Regions from separate parts of the Rhizobium sp. ZW T2_16 genome, predicted to be linked through region 2. Evidence: riboswitches for the same ligand, from Rfam matches in the RefSeq annotation. Region 2 holds a riboswitch; each other region holds the start of a gene.
What was found. Region 2 has a riboswitch for cobalamin ahead of ACI3K0_RS19740 (CbtB-domain containing protein). Riboswitches for the same ligand answer to the same signal wherever they lie in the genome.
Positions count from the first base shown of each region.

Region 1: linked by a shared signal. The riboswitch ahead of ACI3K0_RS06245 (aromatic ring-hydroxylating dioxygenase subunit alpha) and the one ahead of ACI3K0_RS19740 (CbtB-domain containing protein) in region 2 are both predicted to bind cobalamin.
Region 3: linked by a shared signal. The riboswitch ahead of bluB (5,6-dimethylbenzimidazole synthase) and the one ahead of ACI3K0_RS19740 (CbtB-domain containing protein) in region 2 are both predicted to bind cobalamin.

Region 1 covers NZ_JBJDRG010000002.1:150,633-156,591, reverse strand. Annotated here, with positions in the region: gene ACI3K0_RS06255 (helix-turn-helix domain-containing protein) at 1-148, opposite strand, end outside; gene ACI3K0_RS06250 (NmrA/HSCARG family protein) at 284-1,183, shown strand; gene ACI3K0_RS06245 (aromatic ring-hydroxylating dioxygenase subunit alpha) at 1,234-2,478, opposite strand; cobalamin riboswitch at 2,569-2,801, opposite strand; gene ACI3K0_RS06240 (DUF6656 family protein) at 3,001-3,561, shown strand; gene ACI3K0_RS06235 (L-threonylcarbamoyladenylate synthase) at 3,593-4,585, shown strand; gene ACI3K0_RS06230 (FAD-binding oxidoreductase) at 4,588-5,959, shown strand, end outside.
Region 2 covers NZ_JBJDRG010000008.1:163,201-169,159, reverse strand. Annotated here, with positions in the region: gene cobD (threonine-phosphate decarboxylase CobD) at 1-249, opposite strand, end outside; gene cbiB (adenosylcobinamide-phosphate synthase CbiB) at 254-1,219, shown strand; gene ACI3K0_RS19755 (cobyric acid synthase) at 1,203-2,660, opposite strand; gene cobO (cob(I)yrinic acid a,c-diamide adenosyltransferase) at 2,664-3,278, opposite strand; gene ACI3K0_RS19745 (CbtA family protein) at 3,275-4,048, opposite strand; gene ACI3K0_RS19740 (CbtB-domain containing protein) at 4,062-4,238, opposite strand; cobalamin riboswitch at 4,276-4,505, opposite strand; cobalamin riboswitch at 4,565-4,792, shown strand; gene ACI3K0_RS19735 (DUF1636 domain-containing protein) at 4,896-5,324, shown strand; gene cobW (cobalamin biosynthesis protein CobW) at 5,321-5,959, shown strand, end outside.
Region 3 covers NZ_JBJDRG010000001.1:59,309-65,267, forward strand. Annotated here, with positions in the region: gene ACI3K0_RS00255 (NADP-dependent malic enzyme) at 1-702, shown strand, start outside; gene ACI3K0_RS00260 (hypothetical protein) at 789-1,520, shown strand; gene bluB (5,6-dimethylbenzimidazole synthase) at 1,521-2,207, opposite strand; cobalamin riboswitch at 2,290-2,473, opposite strand; gene ACI3K0_RS00270 (hypothetical protein) at 2,502-3,332, opposite strand; gene ACI3K0_RS00275 (NAD+ synthase) at 3,352-5,025, opposite strand; gene ACI3K0_RS00280 (TadE/TadG family type IV pilus assembly protein) at 5,223-5,642, shown strand; gene ACI3K0_RS00285 (pilus assembly protein TadG-related protein) at 5,642-5,959, shown strand, end outside.

The DNA.
Region 1 (5,959 bases), on a different contig from region 2:
CGTCGATTTCCCTTTTCAGATGCGAAAAACGGAGCCTTCGACCCTCTGCCAGCGAGAGGCGCCAGATGACCTGAACCGTCCACTTGTCACCCAGACGCCCGCATACTCCGTTAGCAGGTTGCGGCAGGAAAGCCTGATCGCGCGTCAACTGCCTTTCGGTTTTGCTCCGACCTGAATTGTCCAAGAGTATCACCCGTGTGCCCGAGGCTGAAAATAGTGCCGTCTTCCGGCTGTGTTTCAACAGTATATATGGAGACCCCGTGTTCACCACGAGGGTTCTCAGATGAAAGAAGACAAGCGTCCAATCCTGGTATTCGGCGCCACCGGCCGGCAGGGTGGAGCGGTCGCCGAAGCGCTTTTGAAGGCAAGATGGCCCGTTCGCGCGATTGTGCGAGACATTGCGGCCCCCAAATCCGTCGCCCTTCGTCAGGCGGGTGCCGAACTGGTTGAAGGATCATTTGCCGATCTCGATACATTTCGCGCCGGGATGGACAGTGCCCATGGCGTGTTCAGCGTCTTACCGGCCAACCTGTCAGAGACCGAAGAGGTACGGATAGGGTGCGGGATCGCCGATCTTGCGGCCGAAAGCGGCGTCGCACATCTCGTCTATTCCTCGGGCGCCAGTTCCGGCGACACACCGACCGGGATCGCCCGTTTCGACGCCAAGCCGCGGATCGAGGCGCATATCCGTTGGCTGCCGGTCACCGCAACCATAATCAGACCGATGATATTCATGGATATGCTGATCAACCCGGCATTCGGCCTTTCAGAAGGCCGGTACACATTCTTCCTCAGGCCGGACCAGTCGATGCAACTGATTGCCGTGGAAGACATCGGGAAATTCGTCGCCGCGATCTTTGCCGATGGCATACGGTTCAGCGGACGGACGATTAAGATCGCGAGCGATACGGTTACAGGGCGCCAGCTGGGGGAAATCTTCAGCGAAGCCGCCGGTCGTCCGGTCATCTATTCCCGCTTTGCCGATGAAGTCCTTGCCGCCAATAGCGATCTTGGTCAGCTTGCGGCGATCCTGGATAACGGCCCGCTGGCGGATCACGTGGACCTTGCTGCGATGCGCGAGATCAATCCCGAGATCATTTCCTTTCGGGCCTGGCTTGCGACCCAAAGACACCAAGCCTTCGACGCCTTAATCGGGAGTGATCGTACGTCCCACTCAGCGTAAAAACAGGCTCCTCCGCAAACTGACGGCACATTGCGGAGGAGCGCTCAGTATCACGCCACCGCGTAAAGCGTGCTGTCCTTGCCCTGCAGGCGATCGATCATGAAGTTCGAATACCACTCAACGAACTGCATCACACCACCTTCATGCGCCTCGGAATAAGGGCCGGGTTCATAGGCGGGAGAGCGGATGCCGAAGGCGTTTTCCTCGACGATCTGCCTGTCCTGGTCGTTGGTCATGTTCCAGACATGGGTCAGCTGCTCGACATCGTAATCGACGCCTTCCACCGCATCCTTGTGGACCAGCCATGTGGTGGTGACCGCCGTCTCTTCCGGCCCGATGGGGATGACTCGGAAAGAGATCGCGTGGTCGACCAGCATATGGTTCCAGGTGGTCGGGTAATGGAACAGAAGCATCGTGCCGATATGGGAAATCGTCACGTCGTCGGAGAGCGACCGTTGAACTGCGGGACGGCCGTTCATCGTGTAGCTTTCGGCATCCTCGATCAGCGGCATGCGCGCCACGCGGAACTGGCCGTCCGGCGACATGTTGAACGTGCTCGGCAGGCCGGCCGCTTCACAGCGGCTCCAGTGTTCGGAAATGAACGGATCGTCGCCGGCGCCCTGCACACCGGTCGCAGTCGGCGCTTCCGGGTAGGTGCGGCAGAGTTCCGGATGGTTACCGGCGCAGTGATAACACTCGCGATTGTTTTCCCAGACGAGCTTCCAGTTGCCCTTTTCGATGATCGTGTTCTGGGCAGCAACCTTCGTTTCGGGCAGGCGATGCGGCGCCATGTAAGGCTCGACCGTTGCGCGAACCGGAGCAAAATCCGGGGCTTCCTTTGCGAGGCAGATAAAGATGTAGCCAGCAACCACCTGGCAGTGGACGGGTTTCAATCCAAACTGCTTCTTGTCGAAATTCTCGCCCATATGACGGGCCGACATCAGCGAGCCGTCATGCTGGTAGGTCCACTGGTGATAGGGACAGACGAGGCGGGTCGCAGAACCCGTTTCCTTGGTGCAGACGCGGTGGCCGCGATGGCGGCAGGTATTGTGATAGGCGCGGATATCGCCCTCGCGCGTGCGGATGACGAGAACCGGATAGTCGCCAACCTGCAGGGTAAAATACATGCCCGCCTTGTTGATCTGGCAATCGTGGCCGGCAAACAGCCAGTCGCGATACCAGATCATCTCGAGATCGAGCTTGTAATAATCGGGATCGATATAAAAGGGCTGTTCCAGGCTGAAACCTTCGCGGCGGTTCTTCAGCTGCCGCAGAACCTGATTGTGAATGTCCATATGCTTCCTCGCAATACAAGCAAGCTTCAGGGCATGGACAAGCCGGCAACAATCAATGCAGCCAATTCCCGTCCCGTGCGCCCTCCGCGACCGGTGTCATCAAGCTCAGGCTGGTTTCCGGGCTGAGGAGTTGTCCCAAAAGGACTGCATGGCACCTTCCCGGTCGGCCGTTCGGCTCTGTCCCAGTGGCCGGGGTCGCCCCCTACCATGCCTTCAACTCCACCACCGTTGCGGGGGCAGCGCCGGATAGATCTCTGCGACCCGCCGGCTTCCCAATTCTCCGCCTCCCCTAGCGAGGCGGCACCTTGAGCTTTGTCATATTTAAGCGGGACGCCGGCCTGTCGCATAGACGACATTGCGACATCGGCCACTGCATTGGCGACGATCGCGCAATAGCATCCGATTGCGGGAGAAACCGACTGTTAAGGTCTTGCTAATAGTGTTCTTGAAAATTCATTGGGAAGAGCCGCCACCATGCCAGGACAGCTCCGTTATTACGAAGTCAACAGGCCCAGGCCCTTGATGATGCCGCCAAGCAGCGGCAATGCCCATACGGAATTCCTGCGAACCGGCAGAATTCCACGCTCCCGCCCTGTCTGGGTTCCCGACGAACGTCGCTATCTCACCCATGACGAAGTGGCTGAAAAGACAGGCAAGAAGCTCGAAACGGCCGGCGAAACCACGCATAAGCGGCTGAACAGCTTTCACCGGTCTATCCACCTGCCGAAGATCATCTTTCACCGCACGTTGGAGGGTAGCCCGCATCTGGGCTATTGCCATGTGACCGCAGCACGTACCTTCTTTTCGCAGGATGCGATGGTCAGCTGGTCATTCTACATCGCCAACTTCTCTTCCGAGATCGGCGGCGACGAGGTGTTTTTCGCCCGAATCAATCCACGGAATTCCCGCATGTATTTCGCCGTCGCGGTGGAAGGCGAAGCAGGCGAACAGGCGCGGATCGACCGGACATGGCGCAAGAACGGGCTTCTGTTCCAGACCAACAGCCCGCGCGAGGCGATGCGCAACGTTCTGATGCTCGGCGCGCCCAGTGCCGCAGTGCGCGAAATCATCAAAAGGCTTTAAAGCACGGGCACTCCGCTGTATTGACAGCGGCATGACAGCCGAAATCATAAACATCACCCATGAGCCCCAGCGCGCCATCAGCGAGGCAAGCCGCGTGCTCAATGACGGTTTTCCCGTCGCCATTCCGACCGAAACGGTCTACGGCCTTGCCGCGGATGCGACGCGCGCCGATGCGATCTCGCACATCTACGAGACCAAGGGGCGTCCGCAGTTCAATCCGCTCATCTGCCATGTCTGCGATATCGAGATGGCCGAGCGGTACGCGGTGTTCGATCCGGCGTCGAGAAAGTTGGCCGAAACCTTCTGGCCCGGTCCGCTGACCATTGTCCTGCCGCTCAGGAAAGACAGCACCATCCATCCGCTGGCAACCGCGGGGCTGGAAACGGTCGGGCTTCGCTGCCCGGAAGGTTTTGCCAACGACCTGATCCGCGATTTCGGCCGGCCGCTTGCGGCACCAAGCGCCAACACGTCCGGCAAGATCAGCCCGACCTCGGCACGCCATGTGATGGACGACCTCGGCGACAAGCTTCAACTGATCATCGACGGCGGCTCTTCGCCAGTCGGCGTCGAGTCGACGATCATCCGCGTCGATCCCGAAACCGGCGCGATCCTGCTTCTCAGGCCCGGTGGTCTTGCGGCCATGCATATCGCCGATGTTGCCGGGCGTGACCTTGAGCGCCGCTCAGGCCCTGCCGCGATCATCGAGGCGCCGGGCATGCTCGCCTCGCATTATGCGCCGGGCGCTAACGTGCGTCTCGACGCGACGGCGATCGAACCGGGCGAAGCGCTGATCCGTTTCGGTGGCCAGCCGGTTGCCGGTGCGGAAAAGGCTGCGATCGATCTCGACCTTAGCCCATCCGCCGACCTTGCGCAGGCAGCGGCCAACCTGTTCGAATACTTGAAGCGCGCGGATGCCAGCGGTGCCTCAAGCATCGCTGTTGCGCCGATCCCGAACGAGGGACTGGGCGAAGCGATCAATGACAGGCTGGGACGGGCAGCCGCACCACGCGACGGAGAGGAATGAAAATGGACAATGCAGCAGGCGAGAGCGCAAAGGCCGGTTCAGAGATGGCTTCGGGACTGATCGACCGTTTTGCCGCGATTGTCGGAGATGCCAATGTGATCCGCGATGCGGCAGGCCTCGCCCCGCATCTGGTGGAGGATCGTGGTCTCTACAAGGGTTCCTCGCCGCTGCTTCTGAAGCCTGCCTCGACGCAGGAGGTCTCGGCGATCCTGAAACTCGCCAGCGAAACCGGCACCGCCATCGTGCCGCAGACCGGCAATACCGGTCTTGTCGGCGGACAGACACCACGCGCCGGCGGCAATGACGTTATCGTCTCTCTTGCCCGTATGAACCGCATCCGCGACGTCGATCCGGTAGCCAATGTGCTGGTTGCCGATGGCGGCGCAATTCTTGCCGACGTGCAGAAGGCTGCGGAAGAGGTGAACCGGCTGTTTCCGCTTTCGCTCGGTTCCGAAGGTTCCTGCAGGATCGGCGGCAATCTTTCCACCAATGCGGGCGGCACGGCGGTGCTTGCCTATGGCAACATGCGCCAGCTCTGCCTCGGGCTGGAAGTCGTGCTTCCGACCGGCGAGATTTGGGACGGCCTGCGTCGGCTGAAGAAGGACAATACCGGCTACGACCTGCGCGACCTCTTCATCGGTGCGGAAGGCACGCTCGGCATCATCACAGGTGCCGTGCTGAAACTCTTTCCCCGCCCGGTCGGTCATCAGGTGGCATTTGCCGGTGTTGCCTCGACCGAAGACGCGCTCGCGCTATTCGACAAGGCCTCGACACTTTGCGGCATGGCCCTGACCGGCTTCGAGCTGATGCCTCGGATCGGCATCGAATTCACCTCGCGCCATATCGACGGCGTGCGCGATCCGCTTTCGGAACCGCATCCGTGGTATGTGCTGATCGACATATCGACCTCGGACTCGGCCGAGACTGCTGAAGTCATGGTCCATTCGCTGCTGGAGCAGGGTTTCGAGGCCGGTCTGGTACGCGATGCGGTGATTGCCAGCTCGGTTGCGCAGCAGAAGGCGCTGTGGACGATGCGTGAAAGCATGTCCGGCGCTCAGAAGCCGGAAGGTGGATCGATCAAGCACGACGTGTCCGTGCCGGTCTCGAAGATCCCCCAATTCATGGCAGAAGCAGAAAAGGCGGTTCTCGCCGCCATGCCAGGCGCGCGCGTCTGCGCCTTCGGCCATATGGGCGACGGCAATATCCACTACAACATCTCCCAACCGGTAGGTGCCGACAAACAAGCGTTTCTCGACCGCTGGCGCGAGATCAACGAGATCGTCCATAGGATCGTGCTTGCTGCGGGCGGGTCGATATCCGCCGAACATGGCATCGGCCAGCTGAAGCGCGACGAGCTTGCGCATGTCCGCTCGC
Region 2 (5,959 bases):
ATGGGCCGCGGACAGCGCGCCATAGGTTTTAGCTGCGATCGCTTTCAACTCAACGAGCAATGCCGGTTCCGGCAGCCGTGCAAAAACATTGCTAGGAATTGCTGAATGCGGATAGGAATGCGGATTGATACCAGTCGAAAGATCGATCCATGGTTCCGGCGCCTGAGGAAACAGCGCACGTGCCCTGGCCAGATTGCCGCCGTGCTGGATCGGATCGCCAACGACATCTTTATCCTTTGGGTTTGCCACAGCAATGTTCCTTCTCGCATTCCTCGCGCTGATCGTGGAGCGCTTTACCGGCTACCCGGATTGGCTGTTCAGGCTGATCGGCCATCCCGTCACGTGGATCGGCCGGCTGATATCGCAACTCGACACCCGATGGAACCGCGAGGCGGATGACTTCGCCACGCGAAAACGCATGGGGATCCGGGCACTCGCCGTTCTGATGGCGATTGTCATTCTTGTCTCTGCGGTCCTGCAGGATGTGCTGCTTGTTATCCCGTTGGGTCCGATCCTGCTCATTCTTGTCGCTGCGAGCCTCCCGGCCCAGAAGAGCCTCGAGCGGCATGTGCGCGATGTCGCTTCCTCGCTTAAGCACCATGGCTTGCCGGCGGGACGGGCGGCCGTCTCCAGAATTGTCGGCCGCGATGTCGAACAATTGGACGAAGCGGCAGTTTGCCGGGCGGCGATCGAAAGCCTCGCCGAGAATTTTTCCGACGGCGTGGTCGCGCCGGCCTTCTGGATGGGGATCGGCGGCCTGCCTGCCGGTGCGGCATACAAGGCAGCCAATACCGCCGACAGCATGATCGGCCACCGCTCGCCGCGCCACGAAGCTTTCGGCTGGGCGGCCGCCCGTTTCGACGACCTCGTCAACCTGCCTGCCTCGCGCCTCACGGCAGCGCTTTTCGTGGTTGCCGCGCTTTTTGTTCGCGATGCCTCGCCAAGCAATGCCATCAGGGCGATCCGCCGGGATGCCAAAAATCATCGTTCGCCGAATGCCGGTTGGCCTGAAGCCGCGATGGCGGGAGCGCTCGGCATAGCACTTGCTGGACCCCGCAGTTATGGCGGCGAGATGATCGAGGCGAGTTATATGGGCGAAGGCGGCCGCAGCGAACTGGTCTATGAGGATATCTACGACGCGCTGAAGATCGCCCGCATCGCCGACATGCTGCTGATCGGCCTTTTCGGCGTCCTGGCGGTCCTCATGTGGCAAGTCTGAGCAACCCGCTGAGATCGAGATGCCGTTCCATATGAGCGGCGAGACGATCGAGAATGGCATCGACATTCGCCTCGTAATCGAGGCCTGAAGACGAACCGCCAAGACGGGTGAGCCAGGCTGACCGCTGCCTGTCGTCGGAAAACAACCCGTGGACGTAAGTGCCGACGACCCGGCCATCCGCGGAGGATGCCCCTTCCGCTTGACCACCGATCGTCGAGAACGGGCGGGCACAATCCGCGCCGGCTGTGCGGCCGATATGCATTTCGTAGCCGGCAAAGGAAATACCATCGAAACTAGAACCCGAAACTGCTTCAAGCCGCTTGGCGCCGGAAAGAACGGTTTCGACATTGAGCAGACCGAGTCCATCGACGGAGCCGGGCGGACCTTCTGTGCCTTCCGGGTCTGACACGCTGCGTCCAAGCATCTGGTAGCCACCGCAGAGACCGAGTACCCGCCCGCCGCGGCGATGATGGGCAGCGATATCCACATCGAATCCGGCTTGGCGCAACGCCGCAAGATCCGAAATCGTAGCCTTGGAGCCGACCAGCAGCACGAGATCGCAATCACCGGGAATGGCTTCGCCGCGACGGACGCGGATCAGTTCCACATCCGGCTCGGCTTCCAGCGGATCGAGATCGTCGAAATTGGAAATATGCGGCAGGATCGGCACCGCGATGCGGATTTTCGCGCCCGGCTTGCGGGCAAAGGACTGGGAAAGACCCAGCGCATCTTCTGCCGGCAAAAGCGCCGCATCGGCAAAATGCGGCAGAAGCCCGATCGACTGCCAGCCGGTGAACCGGGTAATCAGATTCATGCCTTCGGCAAACAGCGCCGGATCACCGCGAAACCGGTTGACGATGAAACCGCGGATCATCGCCGCATCATCGGCATCGATGACCAGCTTGGTGCCGGCAATACTGGCGATGACGCCGCCGCGATCGATATCGCCGATCAGCACGACCGGCACATCGGCCGCGCGGGCAAAACCCATATTGGCGATATCGTTCTGGCGCAGGTTGATTTCCGAAGCGCTGCCCGCACCCTCGACCAGAACCAGATCAGCCTTGGCGCGCAGGATCTCGAAGCTTTCGAGCACGCGCGAAAGCAGTCGGGGCTTCAGATGCTGATATTCGGATGCCTTGGCATTGCCTTCGACGCACCCCTGCACCACGACCTGGGAGCCGATCTCGCTCTGCGGTTTCAGAAGCACCGGGTTCATATGCACGCTGAGCGGCATGCCGGCCGCGCGCGCCTGCAGCGCCTGCGCCCGGCCGATCTCGCCGCCATCGGCGGTGACGGCCGCATTGTTCGACATGTTCTGCGGCTTGAACGGCGCGACGCTCAGGCCACGCAGCGTAAAGGCGCGGGCAAGGCCGGCCACGACCAGCGATTTGCCCACGTCGGAGCCCGTTCCCTGGAACATCAGCGAGCGAGCGACCATGATCTAGAACTCGATGCCGGCCTGGGCTTTGACACCCGCCTTGAAGTGATGCTTGACCAGAGACATCTCTGTCACCAGATCGGCCGCCTCTATCAAGGCCGGTTTCGCGTTGCGGCCGGTGACGACAACATGCAGGTCAGGGCGTCTGGCCTGGAAGGCGGCGACGACCTTTTCCAGATCAAGATAGTCGTAGCGAAGTGCGATATTGAGTTCATCGAGGATGACCAGCCCGATCGTCTCGTCCGCCATCAGCTCGAGTGCCTTCTCCCAGGCCTTGTTCGCGGCCGCGATATCGCGTTTGAGGTCCTGGGTTTCCCAGGTGAACCCCTCGCCCATCGTATGCCAGACGACGCGATCGCCGAACACGGCAAGCGCCGGCTGTTCGCCGGTCGACCATGCGCCCTTGATGAACTGCACGATACCGACACGACGGTTGTTGCCGAGCATGCGTAGCGCAAGCCCGAAGGCCGCCGTCGACTTGCCCTTGCCGGGACCGGTATGGACGATGAGAAGACCCTTTTCCAGGGTCTTCTCGGCGACTTCGGCATCCTGAACCGCCTTGCGGTTCGCCATCTTGGCGCGATGACGCTCCTCGGCGGTTTCATCGATATTTTTCAACGCGCTGCAAGCTCCCTTTCGGTTTTGAGAGACACATGTTCTCCGCTACGAAACGTCTGCCTTAGCACAGCAGCGGCAACACCGAGAACCGCCCAGAAAATCAGATTGGTGGCATAAACGGCATTGACGAAACGGGCGTGCAGTTCGATCGGCACAGCAGTTTCATGGCTTGGCGGGAGCGGCGCACCTGCCAGATGCGGAGCAACCAGAAGTACGATCGCCAGAGCCGACAGCAAGGCGGAACGGGTATAGGCAAGAAGACCGAGGCCGGCAGCGGTGCAGATAGCGGTCGAGACCCACCAGAGCTGACGCGGACCGAGTTCGGCGGCAGGCATGCCCGGAAGTTCCGGTGGCAGGCCGAGACCCGGCGCAAGGCTGACGGTGAGGAAGCCGGCAATGCCGAACATCAAACCACCTCGCCAGCCGCCAAAGCCGCCGAGCGCTTCGGCAAGTGCGATCGCGACGAGCGCAAAACCGATGGCGGCGAGCACATCGGCCGAAGCGGTATAGATGAAACGCTCGAAACCATCGGCAGGCGCCCAGGCTTCTTCGTCATGATGGTGATCTGCGGCAGCTGGTTGGGCCGCACCGATGGCAGGCGCTGCGTCATGCGAATGGCTGTGTCCGGCCTCTTCGCCGCCGGCATTTTCAAAAGTTTCCGCCTGCAGGATCAGCGGCACGGTGGAAAAACTCTGCATCACGGTCATCAGCAGGCCGGACAATAACCCGGCGACCACCGCCGCGAGGACGATGTTACGAAACAACGACATTTTGAAATTCCTCTTAGTGGCAGGGGAAGGCCAGCGAATGGCGCGTATCGTGAGCGGCGTTATGTACGACTTCCAGATGCGAGAAGCCGACGAAACCGACCATGAACAGGCCAAGAAGGGCCGACATGCTAAGAGGAATGATTTTTGATGCGGAAACGCTGGCTGCGGCTGCAGCAGAATTCGTAACCATGGACTTCGTCTTTCTGCCCTCCACCCGAGGGCTGTTACCATTGCCGAATGTCTCTGGCAGGTCTCCTGGCTCGCGGATCGGGCGCCTTCACCCGCCTTCCCAGTTCAATCCGTAAAGGGATTGCTCCAGTGGCTTGACGACCGGATGGCCGTTTTGGGCAAAGGCTTTCCGCTTACAGTTGCGGGGGCAGCCGCGGGTTTGACGAAAGATCGTCGCACCGCATTCCCTTGAGTAACCCTTCCGGGCACCAAAGACAGATCCACTATAGTCAATTCGGTTCTATCGGCAATCGCCTTTGCGACATTGACAGTTTGACCGCGGAACGCTTACTTGAGCGCCACGACGGTCCCTTGCCGGCAACGGCAGGGGCTAAGAGAGAATGCGGTGCGGACCGATAAAACGGTCCAATGCCGCGGCTGCCCCCGCAACTGTGTGCGGCGAGCCATCACGCCAGAGACGCCACTGGAGAGGTCCGGCCATGGACCCTTCTGGGAAGGCAGGCGGATGGTGACGACCCGCGAGCCAGGAGACCTGCCGTTTGAAAATCGTGCTTTTCCGGGCGGGGTGCTCCGGCAAAGGCTTCAATCATCGCTGCAGGATGGCTTGGCTTTCCTGTTCCGCACCCCGACTTGAGTAACCCGGCGGTAGTGCGGCCTGATGACAGATGATGCGCGAAAAGACGAAACCGGAACGACCGTCGGCGGCAATGCCGGCAACGTCGACGTGACGATCTTCGTCTGCACCAATTGCCGCGAGGCGACGGACAGCGAGGCCCGCCCCGGTATCGACCTGATCGAAGCGCTGAAACTGGCAGCTAAGGGCAAGCCGCTTACCGTCAAGCCGGTCACCTGCCTTGCCAATTGCGATAAGAGCCCGAGTGCGGCCTTCAACCACCGTTCCGGCTGGTCCTATGTCTTTGGCCACCTCTCCACCGAAGATGCCGACGACATCGTCACCGGCGCGATGATGCTGGCCGAAGACGAGCGCGGTTTCCTGCCCCTTCGCGGCCGCCCGATGTGCCTTCGTGGAAAAGGCATGACGGCCCGTATCCCACCCTTTCATCACCACGAGGACATGCCTTCATGAGCGAAAACTTCGCCCCTAAGTTCGATAAGGTTCCCTGCACCGTCGTTACCGGCTTTCTCGGCGCCGGCAAGACCACGCTGATCCGCAACCTGATCGAAAAGCTGGACGGCAAGCGGCTGGCGATCATCGTCAACGAATTCGGCGATGTCGGCATCGATGGCGAGGTGCTGAAAGGCTGCGGCATCGAGAGCTGCCCGGACGACAACATCATCGAACTGGCCAATGGCTGCATCTGCTGCACGGTGGCAGACGATTTCGTGCCGGCGATCGACCAGATTCTCGCCCGCGAGCCGCGCGTTGACCATATCCTGATCGAGACTTCCGGTCTTGCCCTGCCGAAGCCGCTCGTACAGGCGTTTCAGTGGCCGGCCGTGAAGGCGCGTGTGACAGTAGATGCCGTGATTGCGGTCGTTGATGGTGTAGCACTGGCCGAAGGCCGTGTTGCCGATGACCACGATGCGCTCGAAGCCCAGCGCCAGACCGATAGCTCGATCGATCATGACGATCCGGTCGAAGAAGTGTTCGAGGACCAGGTCGCCTGTGCCGACATGATCGTGCTGACCAAGACCGACCTTCTCGATCAGGCTTCGCTTGCAGCCGCCAAAGGCCGAGTTCAGGCGCATCTGCCGCGTGCC
Region 3 (5,959 bases), on a different contig from region 2:
ATCGTGCGTACCAACAACACCGTGATCGGCGCGCTGTCGGTCAAGCGTGGCGAAGCCGATGCGCTGATCTGTGGCGTTGAAGGCCGTTATGATCGCCACCTGCGCGACGTCAACCAGATCATCGGCAAGCGCGCCGGTGCCTGCACCAATGCCGGCCTCAGCCTCCTGATCTCCCAGCGTGGCGCGATGTTCTTCACCGACACGTTCGTGAACTACAATCCGACCGCCGAGGAGATTGCTGAAATCACCATCCTCGCCGCTCAGGAAGTTCGCCGCTTCGGCATCGTGCCGAAGGCCGCGCTGATCTGCCATTCGAATTTCGGTTCCCGCGATTCGGAAAGCGCCCGCAAGATGCGTGCGGCTCTGGAAATCATCCGCAAGGATGCGCCGGAACTCGAAGTCGATGGCGAAATGCAGGGTGGTTCAGCGCTGGACGAGGCGCTGCGCAAGCGCGCCATGCCGAACAGCACACTAACCGGCGAAGCCAATCTTCTGGTCTTCCCGAACCTCGATGCTGCCAGCATTTCGCTCGGTCTCGTGCGGACGATGATGGACGGACTGCATGTCGGTCCGATCCTGCTCGGCACAGCCAAACCGGCGCATATCCTGTCGCAGACCGTAACATCCCGCGGCGTCGTCAACATGGCGGCCCTGGCCGTCGTCGAGGCGTCCCAGGCGGAACCGCTTGCGCTGGTGAAATGACAAGAGATGCGGGAAGCTTCAAGGCAAGCTTCCCGCATGCTCGACATGCCAGGTTGATCCCCGCAGAGCCATGCGACAGGTGAGACATGACATTTTCCAAGCCGCAGATGCTGACATCGCTGATGCTTGCCTCGCTGCTTGCGCCTCAGGCGGCCTTTTCGCGCGATGTCGAGGTCTGCGCCAATCTCTATCGCCGCCTCAACAGCACCCCGCAGATCATCGGCACGAGCAGCAATGTGCGTCGCTACGCTCAGGATCTGAGCGCGCTCAACGCGGATATCCGGCAACTCAGGATCGACATGCGCAGGCAAGGTTGCGGCAGCGGCAGCATCGTGACGCTGGGCGCGCCATCCGAAGGCGATGATGAATGCGGTTACATGCAGGACACGCTGCAACGGCTGGAAGATGAGCGCGCGGCAATCACCGAACAACGCAACAATACCCGCTCGCTACTGCAGCCATCGGAAGAGCGCGTCGCGATCTTGTCGGCGATCCGCTCCAACAATTGCACGCCCACTGACCTCGATACCCAGACGGAACTTGACGATAAAGAACGCCTGCGGATCCGGGGGCTGGCACTGCCAAGGCCGGGAGAGGAGACGCAGACTGGGCCAAAGGTGGACGATCCGAATTCCAGCATCACCCATCTCGGCAGCGCCTCACCTGCGCCAGCGAGAGAAGCACCCGTCCAGTTCCCGCCGGATCGTCCCTATGATCCCGGCAAAAAGATTCGCTCCGTCGGGCCGCAGTTCTTCCCCGAAGAAGACATCGACCTCGCCAATCCGAAATCCAGCGGCCCCCAGCAGCTGCAGCCTTGATTATTTCTGGCCCCAACCGTCCTGAAAGACGAGCTCTTCCAGAGGCAGACGCTGGCGCCAGCCCTTTATCGCCAGTTCGGGTTCTCCATACAACTGATCGACATAACCGAGGCACAACCAGGCTACGATCTCGACGCGGTTTGGAATGCCGAGGAGCGCTCGAACATCTTCATCATGAAAGATACTGACCCAGCCGACGCCGATCCCTTCCGCGCGGGCTGCGAGCCAGAGGTTCTGGATGGCACAGACGGTCGAATAGCTGTCCATGCGGCTGTTGTGTGTGCGCCCCAGAACCACCGGACCGGCACGATCCGGATCGCTGGTGACGCAGATCGACAGCGGCGCCTTTCTGATGCCTTCGAGCTTAAGGCTCCTGTAGGTGCTGCGCTTCTCCTCAGGAAACATCGCCTCGGCTTCTTCATTGGCGCGCGAAAACGCCTCCCAGGCGGACTGGCGAACCGCCTCGTCACGGATAAGGATAAAGTTCCACGGCTGCATGAAACCAACCGACGGGGCGGCATGGGCGGCATCCAGTAGTCTGCGCAGCACATCATCCGGGATCGTATCGGAGAGAAACTGGTCGCGCACGTCGCGGCGCGTTTCGATGGCGCGGTAAACGGCGGCACGCTCGTCATCGGTAAAAGCTTCGGCGGCCACGAGGCCATTGTTCAAATCATCAGGTCGCATCGTCTTTCCCCAACAACGCCTGCGGATTGCTTCCGCCGTCACGGCGTGGCGCAATCCACTCAACCTGCCCGCCGTCCGCGCGGATCGGTCCATCTCGCCAGGCCGGTATTCTGACTGGGCTTCATCCGCTCATCGCCGCCTTCCCGGAGAAATCCAGTGGCATGAATACGATAAGCGTCAGCCTCACAGCGTTGGGCACGTGCCGGAATTTCACCGGCTTCCCGATTCTCCCATCAACGATGGGCACCTGACGGAGGCTCTTATGCTGACTGAACCCGGCCGAAGCAAGGCCGTTCACGCCGCAGGGAAATAACGCACATAGGCAAATTCGTCACCATCCGGTGACCAGTTGGGCGAGTTCATCGTGCCCTGCCCGCCAAAAAGCTCGAACAACGTTTCGACATAGCCGCCATCGGCATCCATAAGCCGAACGCGAACATTCTGATCACGCGGATGATCGAAGATTTCGGCGTCATAGGATACGAAAACGACCTTATCACCCTTGGGTGACGGATGCGGAAACCAGTCTCCATAGCTACTGTCGGTGATGCGTTCGGCAGCGCCGCCGGTCGCCGGAACACGCCAGATCTGCATCAGCCCTGAGCGGCTTGAGTTAAAATAGATCCAACGACCGTCCGGCGAATAATCCGGCCCGTCATTGCGGCCCTCGCCGAAGGTCAGCCGTGTCTCGTTTTTCCCGTCGATACCGATCGTATAGATATCGAAGACCTGATCACGGATACCGCAATAAGCGAACGTCTTTCCGTCCGGCGACCAGCCATGCCAGTAGGATGGCAGGTTTTCTGTGACGAGTTTCGGCGTACCGCCTCTGGCCGGCAGGACATAGATCGCCGACCTACCGAACTCGACCTTGTCGGAGATCGCAATCAGCGCGCCGTCCGGCGAGATGCCATGGTCGTTGTTGCAGAGTGTCGCGAAGTCCGTATCGACCCGGATAGGACCGAAATCACCATTCGGAGACAAACGGTAGATCAGGCCATCTGCATTAAGCATCAGATAGTCGCCATCCGGCGACCAGTTGGGCGCTTCGAACAACTCTTCCGTCTGCCAGACAACCCGGCTCTGGCGGGTTCGGACATTGTAGATCTCGATGGAGCTTCGCAGTGCCAAGGGCGCCTCCCTCTCAACGATCCCGGAAACGGTTGGTGATCGGGTAACGGCGATCGCGGCCAAAATTCTTCTTGGTGATCTTCACGCCCGGAGCCGACTGACGCCGCTTATACTCAGCGAGATAGAGCAGATGCTCGATACGATGAACGGTTGCGACGTCATGGCCGCGGGCGACGATGTCTTCGGTGCCCATTTCCATTTCGACGAGGCATTCGAGGATATCGTCCAGAACCGGATAGGGCGGCAGCGAATCCTGGTCCTTCTGATCCGGCCGAAGCTCGGCGGAAGGCGCCTTGGAAATGATGTTTTTCGGGATCACCTCGCCGGACGGGCCGAGAGCGCCTGCCGGCACATTTTCATTGCGCCATTCGGCCAGCGCATAGACCTGCATCTTGTAGAGGTCCTTGATCGGGTTGAAGCCGCCGTTCATGTCGCCATAAAGCGTCGCGTAGCCGACCGACATTTCCGACTTGTTGCCGGTCGTCACAACCATCGAGCCGAACTTGTTGGAGATCGCCATCAGGATAGTGCCGCGCGTACGGCTCTGCAGGTTCTCTTCGGTAATGCCCTGGTCGGTGCCTTCGAACATGTCGGACAACGATGCCAGGAACCCTTCGACCGGATCGGAAATCGGCACGATATCGTAGCGGCAGCCGAGCGCCTTCGCGCAGTCCGCGGCGTCCTTGAACGAGTCTTCGGACGTGTAGCGATAGGGCAGCATGATGGTGCGCACCCTCTCCTCGCCCAGCGCGTCAACGGCGATCGCGGCGCAGACAGCCGAATCGATGCCACCGGAGAGGCCCAGCACGACCGACTTGAAGCCATTCTTGTTCACGTAGTCGCGGAATCCGAGCAGGCAGGCGTGGTAGTCAGCCTCTTCCTTTTCGGGAATACGGACCATCGGGCCGGGCTGGCAGCGCCAGCCATCCTCTTCACGTCTCCAGTCGGTGACGATAAAGGCTGTCTCGAATTGCGAAAGCTGGAAGGCCAGCGACTTGTCGGCATTGAAGGCGAAGCTTGCGCCGTCGAAGACAAGCTCGTCCTGTCCGCCGAGCTGGTTTGCAAAGATCATCGGCAAGCCGCTTTCGATGACCTGGCGCAAGGCCACCTGATAACGGACATCCAGCTTGCCGCGATAATAGGGCGAACCGTTCGGAACGAGCAGGATTTCCGCACCGCTCTCGGCCAGCGTCTCGCAGACGCCCATGTCGTTCCATATCTCCTCGCAGATCGGAACACCGATGCGAACACCCCTGAAATTATAGGGGCCGGAAATTGATCCTTCGGTAAAGACACGCTTCTCGTCGAATTCGCCATAGTTCGGCAGATCGATCTTGTCGCGGATAGCGATGATCTTGCCCGCGTCGAGCAGCGCTACGGAATTGTGCCGCCCGGTCTCGCCCTGGCGCGGAAAACCGATCAGCACACCCGGCCCACCATCCGCCGTCTCTGCCGCCAGCGTTTCCACAGCCTTGAGGCAGGCCTTGAGGAAGGAAGGCTTGAGCACCAGGTCTTCCGGTGGATAGCCAGAAATGAAAAGCTCCGTCAGCATCAGCAGATCGGCACCCTCGCGGGCGGCGTCACGGCGAGCCTCGCGGGCCAGGGCAAGATTGCCGGCGACATCGCCGACCGTCGGATTGAGCTGGGCAACAGCGATACGCAATGTCTTGGGATCGGTCTGGGTCATGACCGAGATTTAATGCGGTGACGCAAATGCCGCAACGGTCTTTGGCGGCAATTTTCCACAAGGATTGCCAGCTTGTACTCGATCGTCGAATCCTGTCGTCACAACTTCAGGTCACTTTACTATATTCAATGCATCTATTTTAGTGATGCCTTAATTGATGATGCCGATAATCCGACAAAAAAGCTCGGAGGAGACGGATGCGTATCCGGCGGTTCATCACCAACAGTTCAGGTGCGGCGGCGGTCGAATTCGCCATCGTCTCACCTCTTTTCTTTATCGCCCTGCTCAGCATGATCGCCTACGGCATCTACCTGTCCGCTGCCCATTCAGTTCAGCAACTGGCGGCAGACGCTGCGCGCACCGCCGTTGCCGGTCTGAGCGATACAGAGCGCAAAACCCTCGCTGCCGATTTTATCAATCGCTCGATGATAGACAGCACGCTGCTCGACAAATCAAAGCTGACACTGACCGCACAGGCCGACCCCGGCAATCCGAACCAGTTCACCGTCGCCCTCACCTATGACGCCAGCAACCTGCCGATTTTCAATCTGTTCACCTATGCGATGCCGAGCAGCCAGATAAAACGGTTCGCAACGGTTCGTGTCGGAGGCATCTGATGCAACAGATCAAACGATGGTTCGGTGACCGGCGCGGCAACGTCGCCATCACGGCCGCCTTATCCCTGCCGATCATGATCAGCGCACTGGCACTCGGCGTCGACTATGGCTACCTGACGCTGCAACAGCGCGAGTTGCAGACGACTGCCGACCTTTCGGCAATTTCAGCCGCTGCGAACCCTAGCAGCCCTGAAACCGGGGTCGTGGACTATATGGCCCTTAACAACAAGAACGTCGCCGTCCTGAAGAACGGCCAGTTATTGAACAAGGGGGCACCGGTCGCCTTCAGCCTGGAAACCGTGTTCGACAAGTTCGAG